DNA from 2 places in the Rhodococcus sp. WMMA185 genome. Region 2 is predicted to be linked to the other one. Evidence: riboswitches for the same ligand, from Rfam matches in the RefSeq annotation. Region 2 holds a riboswitch; the other holds the start of a gene.

Region 1 (5,597 bases), 820 kb from region 2:
GTCACCGACGACACGCTCACCTCGCTCGCCGCCGTCCTTCCCGAAGGATGCCTGGTGACCGATCCGGACCTCCTCGCGTCGTACAGTCAGGACTGGGCACGAGACCCTGCCGCGACGATCCCTCGTGCGGTCGCGCGCCCCACTACCACCGAAGACGTCCAGGCGGTGATGCGTTGGGCCACCGAACATCAGGTTCCGGTCATTCCGCGAGGGGCAGGGTCCGGGCTCAGCGGCGGTGCGACGGCCGTCTCGGGCAGCATCGTGGTCAGCACCGAGCGAATGCGCCGGATAGAGGTGGACCCGGCCACACGTATCGCCGTCGTGGAACCGGGTCTGCTGAACGCGGAGGTCAAGGCCGCGGCAGCTGAGCACGGACTCTGGTATCCCCCAGATCCGTCTTCGTTCGAGATGTGCTCGATCGGCGGCAACGTCGCAACGAATGCAGGTGGTCTGTGCTGCGTCAAGTACGGTGTCACAACCGACTACGTGCTCGCACTGCGTGTGGTACTCGCAGACGGAACCGCCGTCAGACTCGGCGGTGCGCGGTTGAAAGACGTGGCCGGGCTCTCGCTGACCAAACTCTTCATCGGAAGCGAGGGAACCCTCGGTATCGTCACCGAGGCGACGTTGAGACTGATTCCCGCCCAGCCGCCCTCGAGTACCCTCGTTGCGTCTTTTGCCTCCGTCCAATCCGCCGCAGACACGGTCCTGGCAATTACACGGACATTGCGACCCTCGATGCTCGAGTTCATGGATCGCGCTTCGATCGGCGCGGTCGAGGATTCCCTGCGGATGGGCCTCGACCGTACCGCCGAAGCGATGCTCATCGCGCGGTCGGACGCACCCGGAGCGATTGCAGCCGAAGAGATCTCCGTCATGGCGGATGCGTGTAAGGCGAACGGAGCCTCCGAGGTATTCACGACAGATGATCCCGACGAGGGCGAAGCCTTCGCTGCAGCAAGGCGATACGCGATCCCCGCAGTCGAGAAGCTGGGCAGCCTACTCCTCGAGGACGTCGGCGTCCCACTGCCGAAACTGCCCGCATTGGTCGAGGGAGTCGCTGCCATCTCCCGCGAGCGCGACGTGATGGTTGCGGTAATTGCACACGCCGGCGACGGGAACACCCACCCCCTCATCGTCTTCGATCCCGACGATGCGGAGATGACCGAGCGCGCCCATCTCGTATTCGGCGAGATCATGGATCTCGCGATCTCGCTCGGCGGCACGATCACCGGCGAGCACGGGGTGGGACGGTTGAAGAAGCCCTGGCTGTCCGACCAGGTGGGTCCGGAAGTCATGGAATTGACGCAACGGATCAAGAACGCGCTCGACCCACTCGGCATCCTCAACCCCGGAGCGGTTCTATAACCGCGCCGGTCGGAACGGCAACCGGAACCTGCCCTCGAAACTGAGGGGTAATCTGCGGATGACAGCGTGCGGGACCATACCGCGTGAAGGCAACGAGTCAAGGAGCAGTCTGTGACGACAACGGTGGAGCACTGCGTGGCCGAGTCCCGGTTCGAGGTCTTCGTCGACGGTCAGCTGGCCGGCTACGCCGACTATGCTGAGCGCAGCGGTGTCCGCGACTTCCACCACACCGTCACGTACCCGCAGTTCCGTGGGCAGGGTCTGGCCGCCGAAGTAGTGAAGGCTGCCCTCGACGACACGAAAGCTCGCGGACTCTCAGTGATTCCCTCGTGCTCGTACGTCGCAAAATACATCTCCGAGCATTCGGGCTATGCAGAGCTCGTCTGATCCGGTGAGCGGGACCGAGATGGGAGGCCGACGACATCGTTGCCGCACGTCCGCGCCCTGAGGGTCGTGTCCGGCGCGAATCGCGTTCAGTGTAGGGTCTGCCTTGTTCTGACACGGGGTGCTCCGCACGGGCGGGGCTGAGAACACACCCGGAAAACCTGCTCAGGTAATGCTGACGAAGGGATGTCAAAGTCGTGACCAACTCTGCCTATGGTGCCGCCGACACGGATCGGCACACCCGATTCACGGACCATCTGTGGGACCGAACCAAGGTCCTGCGCGACGCGATCGACGAACTCGAGTTTCTGCGTCGTCTCGGTGACGGAACCCTGCCGTTGGACTTGTTCCGCACGTACATCGAACAGGACTACCTGTATCTCACGGGATACGCCAAGGCTCTCTCGCTGGTTTCGGCTCACGCCCCGGACCCGGACACGGCCGGCTTCTGGGCCGGTTCCGCCGCAACGGCGGCGACGGTGGAAGCGACGCTGCACCAAAACCTACTGACGAGCGGCAAGCTGCCCCAATCCGATGCGAAACCCCAGCATTCACAGGCTTGCCTGGGGTACGTCTCGTACCTGACGGCCGTCGCCGCGACCGAACCGTACCCCGTAGCTGCCGCCGCAATGCTGCCGTGCTTCTGGATCTATGCCGACGTGGGACAACGCCTCGCAAACAGTGCCCGAGAGGTGCTGTCCGCCGATCCTTCTCACCCCTATGCGCAGTGGGTGACCACTTATGACGCCGAGGAATTCCAGACCGCCACCGCCACCGCCCGCGAGTTGGTGGACGCCGCCGCGGAGGCCGCGACCGACGCTCAGCGCGAGGCGATGGTCGAGGTATTCGTAATCGCGAGCCGGTACGAACTCATGTTCTGGGATACCGTCGTGAACAAGCAGGAATGGCCCGCATCGTGACACTGTTTTCTGGCAAGACACTGTTTTCCGGCATGACGTTCTTCTCCCGCAAGGCTTCCTCGTCGCGCAGGCGCACTGCGACGGTCGCGGTCACCCTCGTGTCCGCTCTCGCGGTCCTCACCGGTTGCGCGGCCAATACACAGTCGGGCGATACGATCCGATTCGCACTCGACTGGACACCGAATACCAACCACACCGGTCTGTTCGTTGCCCTCGAACAGGGCTACTTCCAAGACGCCGGACTCGACGTCCAAGTACTTCCGTACAACGACACCTCGCCCGACACCCTCGTCGACGCCGGCAACGCCGAGTTCGGGGTGAGCTTCCAGAGCTCGTTCACATTTTCGCGAGCCGCAGGTGCACAGATAAAATCCGTGCTCGCACCGTTGCAGCACTGGGCAACCGGCATCGCGGTGAGAGCGGACCGCGACGACATCACCCGCCCGCGTGATCTCGACGGCAAGATCTACGCCGGCTTCGCGGATCCCGACGGCGAAGAAACATTGAAGCAGATCATCCGCAACGACGGCGGCGAGGGAGAATTCACGACCGTCACGCTCGGCACGTCTGCGTACGAGGCCGTCTATTCCGGCACCGCAGACTTCACCGTGTCGTTCTTTGCCTGGGAGGGCATCGAAGCCGAGCACCAGGGAACCCCGATGCGGTATTTCCACTACACGGACTACGGTTTCCCCGATGCCTACGCCCTCGTCATCGGGGGCAACGAGCAGTGGATGGCCGATCATCCCGATGAGGCCCGCAAGTTCGTTCAGGCCTTGCAGCGCGGATACCAGTTCGCCGCCGAAAACCCGGCTCTTGCCGCACAGATGCTTGTCGACGCCAACCCCGGCGCCTTCACGGACGATCGACTCGTGCTCGAGAGCCAGGACATGCTGTCCTCCGAATACATGTTGGACGACTCTGGAAGAGTCGGAACACAGACCGCCGAGAAGTGGTCGGGATACTCCGGTTTCTTGTTTGAGAACGGGCTGCTCGCCGGTCCCGATGGAATGCCATTGACCACGGAACCCGACTGGTCTACGTACTTCACCAATGAGTACCTCGCTGAGCCCTGACAGGGGCCATCCGAAGAATTCTCTCGAGGGTTCTCGCACGCGTCCCCACAAGAAGGGTCACCGCACGACGGTCCCCGGCGCCCCCACGCTTGCGCGCAGGGGGCTTCCCTCGCTGGTGGTCGTGGCCCTGCTCGTCGTCGCGTGGCAACTGTACGTAATGGTCAGCGGTATTCGGCCGCAGGTTCTGCCGTCACCGCTGCGCGTGATAGAGCAAGGCTGGCGGGCACGCGATGCTATTGCAGGGCACGCCTCGTCGACGCTGCAGGTGACACTGATCGGCTTCGCGGTGTCCCTGCTCTGCGCCTGGGCTCTCGCAGTGCTCGTCGACTTCTCGCCATGGCTACGACGCGCATTCGTCCCCCTCTTCGTTGTGTCCCAGACGCTGCCGATCATCGCAATCGCGCCACTGATGATCATCTGGTTCGGATTCGGTCTGCTGCCGAAGATCCTCGTGATCGCCCTCGCGACGTTCTTCCCGATGACGATCGGTCTGATCGAAGGTTTCGCCGCCGCGGACAGAGAAGCCAGCGCCCTCCTGCGGAGCATGGGAGCATCCCGCTGGCAGGAATTCCGCTACGTCCGGCTACCATCGGCGATTCCCCGATTCTTCACCGCCCTGCGGATCGGGATCACCTATGCGGTCGTGGGCGCGGTGTTCTCCGAGTACGTCGGTGCCACGTCCGGCCTCGGCATCTACATGGCGACGCAGAAGAACTCGTTCCGAACCGACCTCGTGCTCGCCGCCGTGCTGGTGACCGCCGCCATCAGTGTCTGCCTCTACCTACTCACCTTCGCCGTCGAACGTGCCGTCGCACCCTGGATCAGTGAAGAACGGAGCCGTCACGAATGACGGATCACCAGACGGAGAGGATCGCGATGACCGAAGAAGCACGCGTCGTGATGACCGGGATCAGCAAGGCCTTTCCCGTCCGCGGCGGAACCAGACCCGTCCTCGACGACATCTCACTGACCGTTGAACGCGGAGAGTTCGTGTCGGTGATCGGCCCCAGCGGATGCGGGAAGAGCACGGCCTTCTCGATGCTCGCAGGTCTAGAGCAACCAGATTCCGGCGCCGTCACCATCGGCGGTGAACCTGTGCGATCGGCTGGCAGTGATACCGCCCGATGCGCATATATGCCGCAGAAAGACCTGCTGTTCCCCTGGCGCAGCGTCCTCGACAACACGACTCTCGGCCTCGAAGTGCAGGGCGTATCCCGCGCCCAGGCGCGGGACAAGGCCCGGGAACTGTTCCCCGTGTTCGGTCTCGGTGGGTTCGAGGACGCCCGGCCCAGTCAGTTGTCCGGCGGGATGCGACAGCGCGCCGCGATGCTGCGGACCGTCGTCCAGGAATGTCCGGTGCTGCTTCTCGATGAACCGTTCGGCGCCCTGGACTCGCTGACCCGCACCGAGATGCAAGCGTGGCTGCAGCAGGTGTGGCAACGCTATAGGTGGACCGTCTTGATGATCACCCACGACATCCGTGAGGCCGTCTACCTGTCGGATCGCGTGGTCGTACTCTCGGCGCGACCGGCTACGGTCCGCACCGAGGTGACAGTGGATCTGCAACGGCCACGCGAACTGTCGATGATGACGTCGCCCGAGTTCGTGGAGATCGAGCACCTCCTCCTCGAGGTCCTCCACGAGGAATCCCGGCGGGCGCTGGCAGAGCAGGAGTCGAGCCGACCCTGAGCTCTAGGCCCCGACGGGTACGAGTAGAGCCTTCTCGAGTTCGGCCAACGCTTCCTCGAGATGATGCAGGATTCGCTGCAGCCTCGGCACCGAACTGCGGCACCCGACGATACCGAAGTGGAGGTTGTCGCCGTTGCTGGTGAGTGTGATGTTCAGCGCC
Region 2 (5,597 bases):
GGTGGCCATCACCCCTGCCGGGGTCCACGAACTGTTCGAGCACGGGCACGAGGTGTTCATCGAATCGGGTGCAGGCGCCGGCTCCTCGTTCTCGGACGACGACTTCAAATCCGCTGGGGCAATCATGCTGTCGACGGCCGATCAGGTGTGGGAGACCGCGGACCTGCTCCTCAAGGTCAAGGAACCGATCGCCGAGGAATACTCGCGACTGCGCCAGGACCAGGTGCTCTTCACCTACCTTCACCTCGCAGCGTCCAAGGAGTGCACCGATGCCCTCCTCGAGTCCAAAACCACCGCGATCGCCTACGAAACCGTCGTCGGAAGAGACGGTTCCCTGCCCCTGCTCGCCCCGATGAGTGAGGTCGCCGGGCGACTGGCAACTCAGGCCGGCGCCTACCATCTCATGCGCCAGGGCGGCGGCCGCGGTGTGCTCATGGGAGGAGTCCCCGGTGTGCGCCCGGCGAAGGTCGTGGTCATCGGCGCAGGGGTCGCCGGCAAGAACGCCATCGCGGTTGCACACGGCATGCAGGCCGACGTCACCGTTCTCGACCTGTCCGTCGCCCGCCTGCGGGAGATCGACGACCGCTACCACGGCCAGGTCAAGACCATCACTTCCAACAGGCTCGAACTCGAAGAGGCTGTACTCGAGGCCGACCTCGTCATCGGTGCGGTGCTCGTCCCGGGTGCGAAGGCCCCGAAGCTGGTGTCGAACAGCCTGGTGCAGCGAATGAAGCCGGGCTCGGTGCTCGTCGACATCGCCATCGACCAGGGTGGTTGCTTCGAGGATTCCCACCCCACGACGCACGCGGATCCCACGTACATGGTTCACGACTCCGTCTTCTACTGCGTCGCGAACATGCCCGGCGCGGTCCCGCGGACTTCGACCTACGCGCTCACCAACGCCACACTCCCCTACGTCGTCGAGCTCGCCGACAAGGGCTGGGAACAGGCCACCGCGACCGTTCCCGGATTTGCCGAGGGCCTCAGTACCCACGACGGAAAACTGCTCTCCTCCGAGGTTGCTGCCGCTCACGGATACTCGGTCGAGGCGCTCTGAGTCCGGTCGCGTACGCGGGTTCCGTGCCGACTCCCGCATCGGCTCCCGAGACCTTTTCCACGAGTGGGCGATGCGAGACAATCCAACAATGGCATGGCTCGAGATCGTACGCACCGGACCACTGACCACGGTGCAGGATCGCGGTCGGCCCGGGTATGCGTCCATCGGGGTCGGCGAATCGGGTGCCGCCGACCGGTTCGCCCACGACTGCGCGAACCGGTTGGTGGGCAACCACTCCGATGCCGCCACCCTCGAGGTCACGCTCGGCGGGCTCGCGGTCCGCGCGTCCGGAGCGGTTTCGATCGCGGTCACCGGCGCTCGCACTCCCGTTACGGTGAATTCCGAACCGTGTTCCGACTACACCATGCTGCATCTCAAATCCGGGGACTTACTCGAACTCGCGTACGCATCCGAGGGCCTTCGCAGCTATATCTCCGTTCGGGGAGGCTTCGATGTACCGGCAGTGATGGGTAGCCGCTCCACCGACACACTCTCGTGGATCGGACCCGATCCCGTCGCCGAGGGTGACCGGCTACCGGTCGGCACCGAGGCGGGGGACTGGCCGGCAGACGAATTCGTTCCACCGCCGGCTACTCCCGAGAATCCGCTGATGATGCAGGCCAGCCCAGGCCCACGAGACGACTGGTTCACCCCCGCATCGGTCGCTGCTCTCTTCCGCGAAACGTGGACCGTCAGCTCCGACACGAACCGCGTCGGAGCAAGACTCCACGGCCCGGGACCACTGCACCACTCCATCACGGACGAGTTACCGAGCGAAGCCATGGTGGCGGGGGCGCTGCAGGTTCCGCCCGACGGCCGGCCGATCCTGTTTCTCGCCGACCATCCGGTGACGGGCGGCTACCCGGTGATCGCTGTTGTCGCCGAGGCCGATCTCCCCGCGGCCGCACAGTTGCGGCCCGGTCACCGCGTGCGATTCCACCGAAAAGTGGAACGATAGTCGGCGTCAGTGGCGTGCCGGCTCGGATGGCGAAGCATCTGATTCTCGCCCCCCGATCGCGGTGGAGGCACCGATCTCGAAGCACTCATCCGCCGTCCGGAGTTTCGGTGGTAGAAGATCTTTCACGTTGCTGATCCTGTGCGCGCTTTCGCGATCTAGGGGATCGCGACACCCACCACACGGCGGGTTTCGAGCGGGGGACCGCCATCTCAACTTCTACGAAACCCGGGACAGCCCCTTCGGTACCCCAACCTTGCGTGGCTGCGGCTTGATCACGGGGTAGCCTCACGCAGTGCACAGGGCAACCTGTGGCACCGACCGAATGCACACACGGGGGCCCGCACCAGTGGGCTGAGAGGACGGCTAGGGCCGTCGACCGTCGAACCTGTCCGGGTAATGCCGGCGTAGGGAGTACTTTCCGTGAGCAAAGCTGGATCCAATCCTGCATCTGTCACTGTGGGCCCGATCGAGGGCAGCACCAAAGCGTATGTCGAGCTCGGCGCCGGGATCGGTGTCCCGGTGCGGCGCGTCCACCTCACCAACGGCGAGCATCTCGACCTGTACGACACATCGGGGCCGTACACGGACCCGAGTGCCGATATCGACCTCGAGTCCGGTCTGCCGCCTATTCGCGCACCGTGGGTGGCCGACCGGGACGGTACACAACTCGACGCAGCCAGGGCCGGGATCATCACCCCAGAGATGCGGTACTGCGCTGTTCGCGAAGGTGTTTCACCAGAGCTCGTTCGCGACGAGGTCGCCGCTGGCAGGGCAGTGATCCCGGCCAACCGACGTCACCCGGAGCTCGAGCCGATGATCATCGGCAAGGCGTTCGCGGTGAAAATCAACGCGAATATCGGCAACAGCGCCGTCACCTCCTCGATCGCTGAAGAAGTCGAAAAGATGGTGTGGGCCACCCGTTGGGGCGCCGACACGATCATGGATCTGTCCACCGGCAAGAACATCCACGAAACTCGTGAGTGGATTCTGCGCAACTCCCCGGTGCCGGTCGGAACGGTGCCGATCTATCAGGCACTAGAGAAGGTCAACGGCGACCCGACCGCATTGACGTGGGAGATCTATCGCGACACCGTGATCGAACAATGCGAGCAGGGTGTGGACTACATGACCGTGCACGCCGGCGTTCTGCTGCGTTACGTTCCGCTGACCGCGAATCGAGTCACGGGAATCGTCTCGCGCGGCGGGTCCATCATGGCCGCTTGGTGTCTTGCCCACCATCAGGAGTCGTTCCTCTACACGCACTTCGAGGAGCTGTGCGAGATTCTCCATCGCTACGACGTCACGTTCTCGTTGGGTGACGGGCTGCGGCCGGGATCGATCGCGGACGCGAACGACGAGGCCCAGTTTGCCGAACTGCGCACCCTCGGCGAGCTCACTCGGATCGCAAAATCGCATGGAGTGCAGGTCATGATCGAGGGCCCAGGGCACGTGCCCATGCACAAGATCGTCGAGAACGTGCGACTCGAGGAAGAGCTGTGCGAGGAGGCCCCGTTCTACACCCTGGGCCCGCTCGCCACCGACATCGCCCCCGCGTACGACCACATCACGTCCGCGATCGGTGCAGCGATGATCGCTCAGGCGGGGACCGCGATGCTCTGCTACGTAACCCCGAAGGAACACCTGGGCCTGCCGAACCGCGACGACGTCAAGACAGGTGTCATTACCTACAAGATCGCCGCCCATGCCGCCGATCTCGCGAAGGGGCATCCACGTGCGCAGGAACGTGACGATGCACTCTCGCGGGCGCGGTTCGAGTTCCGCTGGCACGACCAGTTCGCGCTTTCCCTCGACCCTGATACCGCGCGGGAATTCCACGACGAGACTCTGCCCGCGGAACCTGCCAAGTCGGCTCATTTCTGCTCGATGTGTGGCCCGAAATTCTGCTCGATGCGAATCTCCGCCGATGTGCGAAAGTACGCCACCGAGCGTGGTCTCGACTCCGTGGAAGCAATCGAGGCAGGAATGGCAGACAAGGCGGTCGAGTTCGCCGAGTCCGGATCGCGGGTGTATCTCCCGATCGATTCCCTGCCTGGCGCGGGCGATAGGTGAGAGTGCCGTCCGCAGCTTCAGGACACCTCGGAAGCTGACCCGGCGCAGGGGGGTCGCGCAAGATCACGCCGCACGATCTCCCTGCGCTCTGCCATCTGTACAAGCGTTCACGGCAGCCGCTTGATCAACGTCCCCGCGACGAAAGCGAAACACGGATGGCGAGACATCTGGGTGCGGCCTACGATCGAGCCAAACCTTCTCCATCGAGGTGGTACCGCTCATGCCCGACACGAACTCCGCCAAGAACGGCGCCGAGGTTCTTCTGGAGCAACTCGATTCCCAAGAGGTCGACTGCGTTTTCGCCTCGCCGATCGCAGTTATGGCGCCGATCTGGGAAGTGCTTGCCCGTCGCGGAAGCGACCTGAGACTGCGCTACTTCCGTTGCCGTCACGAACTCTTGGCGATCGGCCTGGCCGCTGGGTACTACAAAGCCACGGGCAGAAGCCAGATAGTCTTCCTGCCGACGTCGATCGGAGTCCAGAACGGATCCATGGGGTTGCACACTGCACTGCAGGAACGCGTACCGATGACCGTGCTCTCCCCCGATACCCTGTCCTACGGCGAAGACCCGAACACCGACCCCGGCCCGGAATGGCCCTCCCTGCTGGTTGATCTCGTCGGACCGGCCCGCAACGCTGAAGCGGTCTCCAAATGGGTCAAGCGCGCACGGACACCATCGGAGTTGGTTCACGAACTCCACCGTGCCCGCTATATAGCCGAATCGGTGCCGCTCGGCCCGACGGTTCTGGAGATCCCGTTCGACCTGCTGGTCGGTGAAGGGCACAGCGACATCCCGGCTTGGGTTCCGCCGACACCCGTCGTCGCCACGGAAGAACAGATCGAGCGAGTGGCCCAAGTTCTCGCCGACGCAGCAAACCCGCTGATCATCACCGAGCACGGCGGGCGCACCGCCCGCGAACGCGACACCCTGGTGCGTCTCGCCGAAGCGCTCTCCGCACCGGTGTTCGAGACCATGTCGCCGGGGTATCACAACTTCCCGCGGTCGCACCCGCTCTACGTCGCCGGGCCGGTCGAACCGGTTCTGGGCGAGGCCGACGCCATTTTGCTGGCAGGCTGCAACGCGCCGTGGCATCCACCGCAACTCCCGTTGCGTCCCCGATGTGCCGTCATCCACGTCGAAGAAGATCCCTTGCGGCCACGCGCCGCGTACTGGGGATACCCGACCACCCACACCATCCCGGGAAGCCTCGCTCCGAATCTCGAAGCACTCGCCGCCAGTGTGGGCAAACGGTCGACAGGCCGGCCGGAGGCCGCCGGGCGTTGGGCCCGCTACAGCGAGAGCATTCGCGCCAAAGGCCTCGAGGATGCCCAGCAAGCATCCGCGCAGGCAACTGATTTCGTGCCCGCCGCCAATCTGTTCCGTGAACTTCACAACGCGCTGCCCGACGACGCGATCTGTGTCAACGAGATCATCGCGCAAATGCCACAGATGCTGCAGCACCTCTTCGAGCGCAAGCCGTTCCTTCAGTATCGCGGCGCAGCTGGAGCTCT

What was found. Region 2 has a riboswitch for thiamine pyrophosphate ahead of thiC (phosphomethylpyrimidine synthase ThiC). Riboswitches for the same ligand answer to the same signal wherever they lie in the genome.
Region 1: another riboswitch for thiamine pyrophosphate. It lies ahead of BFN03_RS11675 (TenA family protein); the one in region 2 lies ahead of thiC (phosphomethylpyrimidine synthase ThiC).

What each region holds. Positions count from the first base shown of each region.
Region 1 covers NZ_CP017014.1:2,607,269-2,612,865, forward strand. Annotated here, with positions in the region: gene BFN03_RS11665 (FAD-binding oxidoreductase) at 1-1,368, shown strand, start outside; gene BFN03_RS11670 (GNAT family N-acetyltransferase) at 1,480-1,755, shown strand; TPP riboswitch at 1,860-1,956, shown strand; gene BFN03_RS11675 (TenA family protein) at 1,950-2,672, shown strand; gene BFN03_RS11680 (ABC transporter substrate-binding protein) at 2,705-3,748, shown strand; gene BFN03_RS11685 (ABC transporter permease) at 3,726-4,598, shown strand; gene BFN03_RS11690 (ABC transporter ATP-binding protein) at 4,625-5,437, shown strand; gene BFN03_RS11695 (WS/DGAT/MGAT family O-acyltransferase) at 5,441-5,597, opposite strand, start outside.
Region 2 covers NZ_CP017014.1:3,426,803-3,432,399, forward strand. Annotated here, with positions in the region: gene ald (alanine dehydrogenase) at 1-1,057, shown strand, start outside; gene BFN03_RS15435 (biotin-dependent carboxyltransferase family protein) at 1,146-2,015, shown strand; TPP riboswitch at 2,336-2,443, shown strand; gene thiC (phosphomethylpyrimidine synthase ThiC) at 2,436-4,085, shown strand; gene BFN03_RS15445 (thiamine pyrophosphate-dependent enzyme) at 4,306-5,597, shown strand, end outside.